Regions from separate parts of the Chitinophaga sp. 180180018-3 genome, predicted to be linked through region 1. Evidence: riboswitches for the same ligand, from Rfam matches in the RefSeq annotation. Region 1 holds a riboswitch; the other holds the start of a gene.
The links. Region 1 has a riboswitch for thiamine pyrophosphate ahead of thiS (sulfur carrier protein ThiS). Riboswitches for the same ligand answer to the same signal wherever they lie in the genome.

Region 1 (4,973 bases):
GATGAATACCGGGATCCCAGATACCAGGAAATCGGTCCCCTCCTCAGGGTTCCCTGGGAACCACATCCCGTGAAAGAAACGCAGCAATCGGCTTAGTGCAGACGTAGAAGACCAACGATAAAAAAATTATTCCGTTCCTGTATTAAAACTCCGAACAGATATGCAACATTCAACAACATTAACAAAAACAGCCTGTATATCAGCGCTTGTTATCGGCGTGTTGTCAGCGGCTTTCGCATTCGCTACACATACGCCCGCCTACGCAGTAACAGCCGGGGCGGTATCTATCATCATAGGTCTTGTATCCCTGTTCATCGGAAGAAAAAATATAGACGATATGCAAATGGCGGCTGCCGGTATTTTCATGTCGGTGGTAGCCTGCCTGGTAGGATTATGGCAGATGTATAACTGATCAGTTCTGTCGGCGGTATCTCTCCATATAGCCCTCTGCAGCTTTAACAGGAAACAGTACCAGCGATGTATCCGACAGTTCCCTGATAATGGTGGTATCTATAATAGTGGAAGTATCTTTCACTCCTTCTGAATGATTCCATAACAGCAGGGTATCGTGAGTTAGTTGCCATTTTTCGTATACCAGCGTATACATGTTAATTGATTTGGCAGTTCCGTTTTTCCTCAGTTGAAAACCCTGCATTTCCTTGTCCAGGCCGGCTACCGGCTGTATCCATTTACCTATGAGTCTGGCTGCATCAATATGCAGCGTATCTGCAACAGCAGTGGTGCTGTCGGTAATGCGGGCATTACTGCTGTCTGCGATACTTACCAGACTGCTATCCTGCTGTAACTCTTCCTTCTCTGCCTTCTTCCCCGTATTCCGGCAGGCAACGGCCAGTATCAATAAACCCACTAAACTGATTCTTACCATGAACTAAAAATACGTAATTCATCTTTTGTAATACAATTTTTAAATTTTTCCATTACTTTTACACCAACACTTTAGGGGTGTTTATTCAATAGGCAACTATATGGATAAACTGAGATGATACCCTCAGTACCTGAAGCAGCTCATACTGCCGTAGGGAAAAGTAACTGAACCTTTCTCATCTTCCACATCCTTAAAGTTTATTGTTTCACCTTAAATTCCAAACTACATGGAAATTCATGTAAACAATAAACTTTATGCGGTGCAGCCGGGAACAACTATCGCTGCACTCTTACAGTTTATTCAGCTCTCCGCTCAAAAAGGCATCGCAGTAGCCATCAACAATCAGGTGGTTCCCAGAGCGCTATGGGAACAACAGTCACTATCCGCAGCTGATAATATTACCATTATCCGCGCTACACAGGGAGGTTAATTTCCCGTTTTGGTATTTGTTCGTATACCCATCCCCGTAGTATAACTACGGAACGGGCCATCTCATCTCAAAAAAACGCTAAACTATGCATCAACAATCCGCAGCACTCAACTGCTCACCTTTCCCTGCGTCGGAAAAATTTTATGTACCAGGTAATATTCATCCTATCAGAGTAGGCATGAGGAAGATAACGTTAACGGATACACGCCTACATGGAAAGAACGGCGCAGCCACCCCTAACCCTCCGGTAATAGTATACGATACCAGCGGAGCTTTCACCGATCCGGCTGTACATATCGACGTCACCACCGGCATTCCGAGGATCCGGGAAGAATGGATCCGCAGCAGGAATAATGTGGAAGAACTACCGGAATACTTCAGCCCTTACGTCAGGCAGCTGATGACCCAGGGAGATAAAATGCCCCGGATGAGCCTCACCCATAAACCACTCCGTGCCAGCGCCGGCGCCAACATCACTCAGCTTTACTATGCTCAACAGGGAATTATCACACCGGAGATGGAGTATGTTGCCATACGGGAAAACCAGTATGCCGATAAACTTCACGAACAGCACAATGCCTTGTGGCAACAACATCCGGGCAACAGCTTTGGCGCCAATACCCCTGCCAGGTTCATTACGCCGGAATTTGTGCGCGATGAAATAGCCGCCGGCAGAGCCATTATTCCGTCCAATATCAATCACCCGGAAAGTGAGCCCATGATCATAGGCCGTAATTTCCTTGTAAAGGTAAACGCCAACATCGGCAACTCCGCTGTAACTTCCAGCATTGAGGAAGAAGTAGACAAAGCAGTGTGGGCCTGTCGCTGGGGAGCCGATACTATTATGGATCTGAGTACCGGAAAAAATATTCACGAAACCAGGGAATGGATCATCCGCAATGCTCCGGTTCCCATTGGTACCGTTCCTATTTATCAGGCACTGGAAAAAGTAAACGGCAAAGCAGAAGCCCTAACCTGGGAAATCTTCCGGGATACACTGATAGAACAGGCGGAACAGGGTGTTGATTACTTCACCATTCACGCAGGAGTACTGCTGAGATATATTCCGCTCACTGCACGCAGGGTTACAGGAATCGTATCACGCGGTGGCTCTATTATGGCCAAGTGGTGCCTGGCGCATCACCAGGAAAACTTCCTGTATACGCATTTCGAAGAGATCTGTGAGATCATGAAAGCCTATGATGTATCCTTTTCGCTGGGAGATGGCCTGCGCCCGGGTAGTATTGCAGATGCCAACGATGCCGCACAGTTCGCGGAACTGGAAACATTAGGAGAACTAACCAAAATTGCATGGAAGCATCATGTACAGGTAATGATAGAAGGACCAGGGCATGTTCCTATGCATCTGATCAAAGCCAATATGGACAAGCAGTTACAACACTGTCATGAAGCGCCGTTTTATACACTGGGCCCACTCACCACCGATATCGCTCCGGGATACGACCATATCACTTCCGGCATAGGTGCTGCGATGATTGGCTGGTTTGGCACGGCCATGCTCTGTTATGTAACGCCCAAGGAACACCTGGGATTGCCGAACAAGGAAGATGTAAGGCAGGGAGTGATCACTTATAAACTGGCAGCACATGCCGCCGACCTCGCCAAAGGCCATCCGGGAGCACAGCACAGAGACAATGCCCTCAGCAAAGCCCGCTTCGAGTTCCGGTGGGAAGATCAGTTCAACCTTTCCCTGGATCCGGAAACGGCCCGTTCCTATCACGATGAAACGCTGCCCGCAGATGGCGCCAAAGTAGCGCATTTCTGCTCGATGTGCGGACCTAATTTCTGCTCGATGAAAATCACCCAGGAGGTCCGGGATTTTGCCGCAGAAAAAGGGATGGAAACATATGCAGCCGTGGAAGAAGGTATGAAGGAAAAAGCAGCAGCGTTTGCTGCACAGGGTGGAGAGATTTACCTGTAATAATTCATACTTTCAGTGTAGCGTCCGGAATATTCCGGCGCAGCACACAAGTAAATACTGGCACCTTGATCTGGATTATCACGTTCCCGGAAGCACTGCGCGAAGAAGCACAAACTATCAAAGCCCTGCTGGATGCAGGCGCCTCACGGATAGTGCTGAGAAAACCCGGATGGACTATTCCGCAATATGAGCAGCTCATCCGGGAAATTGATCCTGCCTGCTATAACCGGATACTTATCGGTGATTTGCAGCAACTGGCTTCCCGTTACCGGCTGGCAGGCGTTCACTGGAGTGGGGCTGAACGGGTACGGGTGGCTTCCTCCGAAAGCAGGAAAGTATTTACGCCTGCATTCAAACGCATGTCGCCGGAGGAACTGGCCCGGGAAAACAGTACCGGCATCCATTCTATGGAAGAGATAACGCAAACGGATCAACGATACAGTACATTGCTGCTGAGCCCTGTATTTGACAGTATCTCGAAACCAGGCTACCAGGGCAAACATTCAGGGCCGTTATCTGAACAGTATAACAGGAAAATACTCGGACTGGGAGGAATAGATCATACTAATATTCATTTACTAAAACACTGGCACTTTGATGGCGCAGCCCTGCTGGGAGCCATTTGGAAAGTGCCCGCAAAAGCGGTGGATAATTACTGCCGCATCCAGGAAATATGGAACAGGAACGACCATACGTAATGAGCTTCGCCGGGCTGGATCCCAGTGGGGGAGCCGGACTGCTGGCAGACATTAAAACCTTTGAACAGCACCGGGTATACGGGATGGGGGTTTGCACGGCTATCACTACTCAAACACCCCATCAGTTCATTTCAGCAGAGTGGCTACCGGTAACGCATATACTGGCACAGGCCAAACCACTGCTGGCGGAAAATCCTCCGGCCTGGTGCAAGATAGGAATCATGCCGGATGTACAATCAATACTGGAGCTGGTTCGCCAGATCAGGATACTCTCACCCGGAACACAGATTATTCTTGACCCCGTTCTGAAAGCTTCTGCCGGATTTACTTTTCATAACAACTTTCAACTGCAGGCGTGGCGAGAAGTACTGCAGGAACTATACCTGCTCACACCGAATTACAACGAGGCCATGCTGCTGTCCGGGCTCGGCAACGGGGAAGCCGCCGCACAGCAATTATCTGAATATTGCCCCGTACTGCTGAAAGGCGGGCACCGTACCAGCCAGTTAGGATGCGATACCTTATACGCAGACGGCAACATACAAACATTCTACCCCAACACGCAGGAAGTATTTCCCAAACACGGGTCGGGTTGTGTACTGTCTGCCGCCATTACAGCCAATCTGGCAAAAGGATTTTCACTGAGTAAAGCCTGTGCTAACGCCAAGGCCTATACGGAAAAAATGCTGGCCAGTCATTCATCATTAACAGGATATCATCACATATGATCAGCAAACTTCATTATATCTCGCAAACGCCACATACCGAAAACATCAGGGCCGCCTGCGATGCCGGTTGCCAGTGGATACAACTGCGGGTAAAACAGCAATCAGAAGAAGAAATACTACGCCTGGCGGAAGCAGCCAAAACGATCTGCGACCAGTATAAGGCCAGACTCATTATTAATGATCATCCGCAGATCGCCGTAAAAGCGGGCGCCGACGGTGTACACGTAGGCAAGCTGGACATGAGTGTAGCTGCAGCCCGCGCCATTACCGGTCCGGATATGATTGTTGG
Region 2 (4,973 bases), 1.2 Mb from region 1:
TATGCGTTGGTAACTGCGTTACATACTTGATGCGGATAGGAATACCTCTCACTACCGGTGGATGATATGCTTCAATTGCTTTCAGCATCACCTCATTCAGGGTAGACGTCTGAATGCGGCGCAAACGGTTCTCATATACTTCCAGCGCAGTTTCTACCGCTTTGAAGATACGCTGCTTTTCCGTTACAGATGTAAAGATCACCGGCACATCAGAGAAAGGAGCAAGACGCTGTTTCAGTTCTTTCTCGTAATCTCTTGCTGTGTTAGTGGCTTTTTCCACCAGGTCCCATTTATTGACCAGTATCACCACGCCTTTTCCCTTACGGGCAGCAAGACTGAAGATGCTGAGATCCTGTGCAGTGATGCCTTTTTCGGCGTCGAGCAGCAACATCACTACATCTGCTTCATCCAGCGCTTTGATGGCACGGATGACAGAATAAAATTCCAGGTCTTCATGCACTTTGGTTTTACGCCTGACACCGGCAGTATCAATGAGCATGAAATCTTTCTGGAACATATTATAACGCGTGTGAATGGTATCGCGGGTAGTTCCTGCAATATCGGAAACGATATTGCGTTCTTCTCCGATCAGTGCATTCAGCAGCGAAGATTTTCCCACATTAGGCTGGCCTATGATGGCTATTTTAGGAAGATCGCTTTCTTCATTGGCGTCTCCCATATCCGGAGTAATGTGCGTTACCATCTCATCCAGCAACTCCCCTGTGCCACTACCGGTCATGGAGCTGAGGAAATATATATGTTCAAAACCAAGACTGTAAAATTCCGTAGCTTCCAGCTGGCGCTGGGCGTTATCTACTTTATTTACCACGAGGTAAACGGGTTTGGAGGTGCGGCGGAGAATATCGGCCACATCTGCATCCAGGTCTGTAATCCCGGTAGTCACATCACACATGAAAATAATCAGGTTCGCCTCTTGTACAGCTATTTTCACCTGTTTACGGATCTCACGTTCAAACACATCATCGCTGTTGGTTACAAATCCACCGGTATCGATCACGTTGAATGTTTTTCCGTTCCAGTCGGCGATGCCGTACTGGCGGTCGCGGGTAACACCGCTCTGGTCGTCTACGATGGCTTTGCGCTGTTCCAGTAAACGGTTGAACAAGGTCGACTTGCCAACGTTCGGACGCCCAACTATCGCAACTGTAAATCCTGCCATTGCTTATTATATTATATAGTTTCGTACTAACCTGGATAATGCACCCAGGAATTTCTATAATCAATATCCGTATTCCTTCAGGAACGTATCATTATCGCGCCATTTGTTGCGCACCTTAACGAATAGTTCGAGGAATACTTTACGTTCAATGAATTGCTCTATTTCTTTACGCGCCTGGGTTCCCAGTTCGCGGATCGACTGTCCTCTTTCACCCAGTATGATACCTTTCTGGGTATCGCGTGTTACGATGATTTCAGCACTTATTTTGGTGAGTGTTTCCTTTTCCTGGAATTGTGTAACAATTACCGTAGTGTGGTAGGGAATCTCTTCCTCGTATAATTTGAATATTTTCTCACGGATCATTTCTGCCACAAAAAAACGTGTAGACTTATCCGTTAGTGTATCTTCCGGGTAGAAGGGATTGGCTTCGGGTAATAGGGCTACAATCTCTGCCAGCAGTTCTTTTATTCCTTTTTTCTGCATAGCAGATATCGGAACAATGGCTTTGGCTTTACCCCAGGCCTTCACTTTTTCCACCAGCGCAGCCATGTCATCCTTCTGCACATTATCCATTTTATTCAAGATAAGGATCACCGGCACTTTCAGCTTCAGGGAGTCAAACAATTCCAGGTTTTCTTCCAGGGAATCTTTGGCGTCCATGATCAGCAACGCTACGTCAGCATCTTCCAGGGCCGATTTTACCGCACCCATCATTTTCTCATGCAGCTTATATTTCGGATCGATGATACCCGGAGTATCGGAGAAAACGATCTGGTATCCGGGCTCAGTCAGCACGCCGGTGATGCGATGACGTGTGGTTTGCACCTTAGGAGAAATAATGGCCAGCTTCTCACCGATCAGTGCGTTGAGCAGCGTGCTTTTTCCCGCGTTGGGCTTACCGAAAATATTTACAAAACCAGCTTTGTGCATGAATGATCTTTAAACAGTTCTCTCAAACTTACAGAAATAAAAAAAGCCGAATTTCTTCGGCTCTTTAATTTTTTTCTGACGCCTTTGCAACGTCTTTTTGTAGCGAGGAGCGGATTCGAACCACTGACCTTCGGGTTATGAGCCCGACGAGCTACCTCTGCTCTACCTCGCAATGAGGGTGCAAAGATATAACTATTTTACTTAGCGCCAAAACTTTTTTAAAAAATAGCAAAAAGCCAACCATAACTGGTTGGCTTTCATATTGGAATGCTTCATACACTTTAAAATGGAAGATCGTCAGCAGGTTGTTCCTGTACGGGTTCAGCCTCCGGAACAGCGACCTCGGCAAGCGTGGCTTTTCTTTTGTCGTCATCCCTGCGGCTGAGCAACTGCAAAGCAAACACCCTTACCCTCATGGCACATGCTAACACGCCGGTATTGGTATTTACATAGGCTTCCGCTTTCAGACTGCCCTCTACATATACCATGGTGCCCTGTACCAGATAAGGCGCTACACCGCCTCTTTCCCATAGTGAACAATCCATCCAGGTGGTTCTTTCTTCCAGCACTCCCTGTGCATTTTTAAAACGCTCATTAACAGCTACCGGAAAGTTGAACACGGATGCTCCGTTGACTTCTTTCTTAACAACATCGCGGCCGAGATGCCCGATGAATTGAATTTTCATCATCAGAAATAAAGATTTAATGGTTAAAAACTTATATCAGATGATTGAGAGAAGTATCCATGAAAATTAAGCAAATTTCCGGCCTCTGAAAAATAAATTCGCATTTTTATTAAATACCGTCCTAACTTTGCGTTAACACAAACATGGGGTGCCTTACTTTCAGGCTGAGATCACACCCAATGAACCTGGACCAGGTAATGCTGGTTAGGAAACGAGCAAAACGCAAAAGATACATACGTAGAAATGAAACAGCTAATGTTATTAGTGCTGCTATCCGTAGCAGGCACTTTACATGCACAATCGCTGCTGACCGGTACTGTTACCAGCAAAACCGACGGCCAGCCACTGGAGGGTGTTACCATTACGATTAATCAGACAGGGGCCGTAACAGACGGTAAAGGCCATTACAGTATCCATCTCCCTAAAAAAGGAAGCCATACCTTAACTGCCAGTTTTATCGGCTACAAATCCTTTGAGGTTACGATAACGACTACTAACAGCCATCAATTGCAGGATATTGTGCTGGAATCAGCCAGTCTCTTCGTAAAACCGGTGGAGATCAGCAGCCTGCGAGCTGGTAAGAACTCGCCTTTTGTGCATACTACCCTGTCGGCAGCCGATATTAAAAAAGAGAACCTGGGCCAGGATCTGCCTATACTGCTGGATCAGCAACCCGCTGTGGTAACCAATTCCGACGCAGGTACCGGTATCGGCTATACGGGCATACGTGTGCGGGGCTCCGACATCACCCGTATCAATGTTACAGTAAACGGTATTCCTGTGAACGATGCTGAATCCCAAGGTACTTTCTTCGTGAATATGCCCGACTTTGCCTCATCTGTCAGCAGTATACAGCTGCAACGCGGCGTAGGTACCTCCACCAATGGCGCCGGCGCATTTGGTGCCACCCTCAATCTCAGTACCAATGAATTCAGGGAAAAGGCCTACGGCGAGATCAGCAGCAGTTACGGCTCCTTCAACAGCTGGAAGAATACGGTTAAAGCAGGCTCCGGACTGATCGGCGATCACTTTACCATCGATGCACGCCTCTCTAAGATCAGCTCCGACGGCTATATCGACAGGGCCACGTCCGATCTCCGCTCCTTCTATACTTCCGCCGCGTATATCTCCGCAAAAACGGCTATACGGCTGAATGTTTTCTCTGGAAAGGAAAAAACCTACCAGGCCTGGAACGGCGTGCCTAAAGCACTCCTGGAAACTGACCGCACTTACAACTCAGCCGGCACAGAAAAACCCGGCACGCCATACAACAACGAAACCGACAATTACCAGCAGGATCACTACCAGCTGTTTCTTAACCAGGAAGTCAACGCTCATCTGAACTTCAACGTGGCGTTGCATTTCACCCGCGGCCGCGGCTACTATGAACAATACAAAGCAGCCCAGCAATTCGGTCAATATGGGTTGAGCAAACCTATTATCAACGGGCTGCCGGTAGATAGTACCGACCTGATTCGTCAGCTTTGGCTGGACAATTACTTCTACGGCTCGGTCTTTTCCGTAAACCGTACCGGCAACAAATTCAACTGGAGCCTGGGCGGAGGCTGGAACCGCTACACCGGTGATCATTATGGAAAAGTCATCTGGGCGCAAACCGGCATCGATAAAGATTATAAGTACTACACTTATCCCGCAGCAAAGAATGACTTCAATATCTACTGGAAAGGAGAATACAAGCTCACTCCTGCATTCAGCCTCTTTGCAGATATGCAGTACCGCAACATCATGTACAACATGGATGGCTTCGAATCTGTTCCTGCTTATATCGCGCATGTGAACTACAATTTCTTCAATCCCAAAGCAGGTATTTCCTATAGCATCAATCCATCCAGCCGGGTGTTTGCCTCTGTTGCCATCGCGCATAAAGAGCCCAACCGCGTTGACTTTGAAAGCAACTATGGGGCAGCGATGCCTAAGCCGGAGATACTCCGCGACGTGGAAGCAGGCTACTCATGGCATAACAATATCGCAGCTATTGATGCGAACGTTTATTACATGAACTACAAGAATCAGCTCGTGCAAACCGGCATGCTCAACGATGTTGGTGCCTACATGCGCACCAATATTCCGAAAAGCTATCGTGCGGGTATCGAGGTGAATGGTAATGTGAAGCTGTCGCCCGTATTCAGCATTGCTGCCAACGCGGCCCTGAGCAG

Region 2: it holds a riboswitch for thiamine pyrophosphate, as region 1 does, so the genes downstream of both, UNH61_RS02900 (TonB-dependent receptor) here and thiS (sulfur carrier protein ThiS) in region 1, are expected to answer to the same signal.

The regions. Positions count from the first base shown of each region.
Region 1 covers NZ_CP140772.1:7,599,302-7,604,274, reverse strand. The annotation lists gene UNH61_RS30120 (sterol desaturase family protein) at 1-96, shown strand, start outside; gene UNH61_RS30115 (hypothetical protein) at 161-412, shown strand; gene UNH61_RS30110 (lipocalin family protein) at 413-886, opposite strand; TPP riboswitch at 950-1,060, shown strand; gene thiS (sulfur carrier protein ThiS) at 1,113-1,316, shown strand; gene thiC (phosphomethylpyrimidine synthase ThiC) at 1,402-3,258, shown strand; gene UNH61_RS30095 (thiamine phosphate synthase) at 3,324-3,956, shown strand; gene UNH61_RS30090 (hydroxymethylpyrimidine/phosphomethylpyrimidine kinase) at 3,932-4,684, shown strand; gene UNH61_RS30085 (thiamine phosphate synthase) at 4,681-4,973, shown strand, end outside.
Region 2 covers NZ_CP140772.1:714,508-719,480, reverse strand. The annotation lists gene der (ribosome biogenesis GTPase Der) at 1-1,180, opposite strand, end outside; gene era (GTPase Era) at 1,241-2,110, opposite strand; tRNA gene UNH61_RS02910 (tRNA-Met) at 2,211-2,282, opposite strand; gene ssb (single-stranded DNA-binding protein) at 2,392-2,799, opposite strand; TPP riboswitch at 2,931-3,025, shown strand; gene UNH61_RS02900 (TonB-dependent receptor) at 3,040-4,973, shown strand, end outside.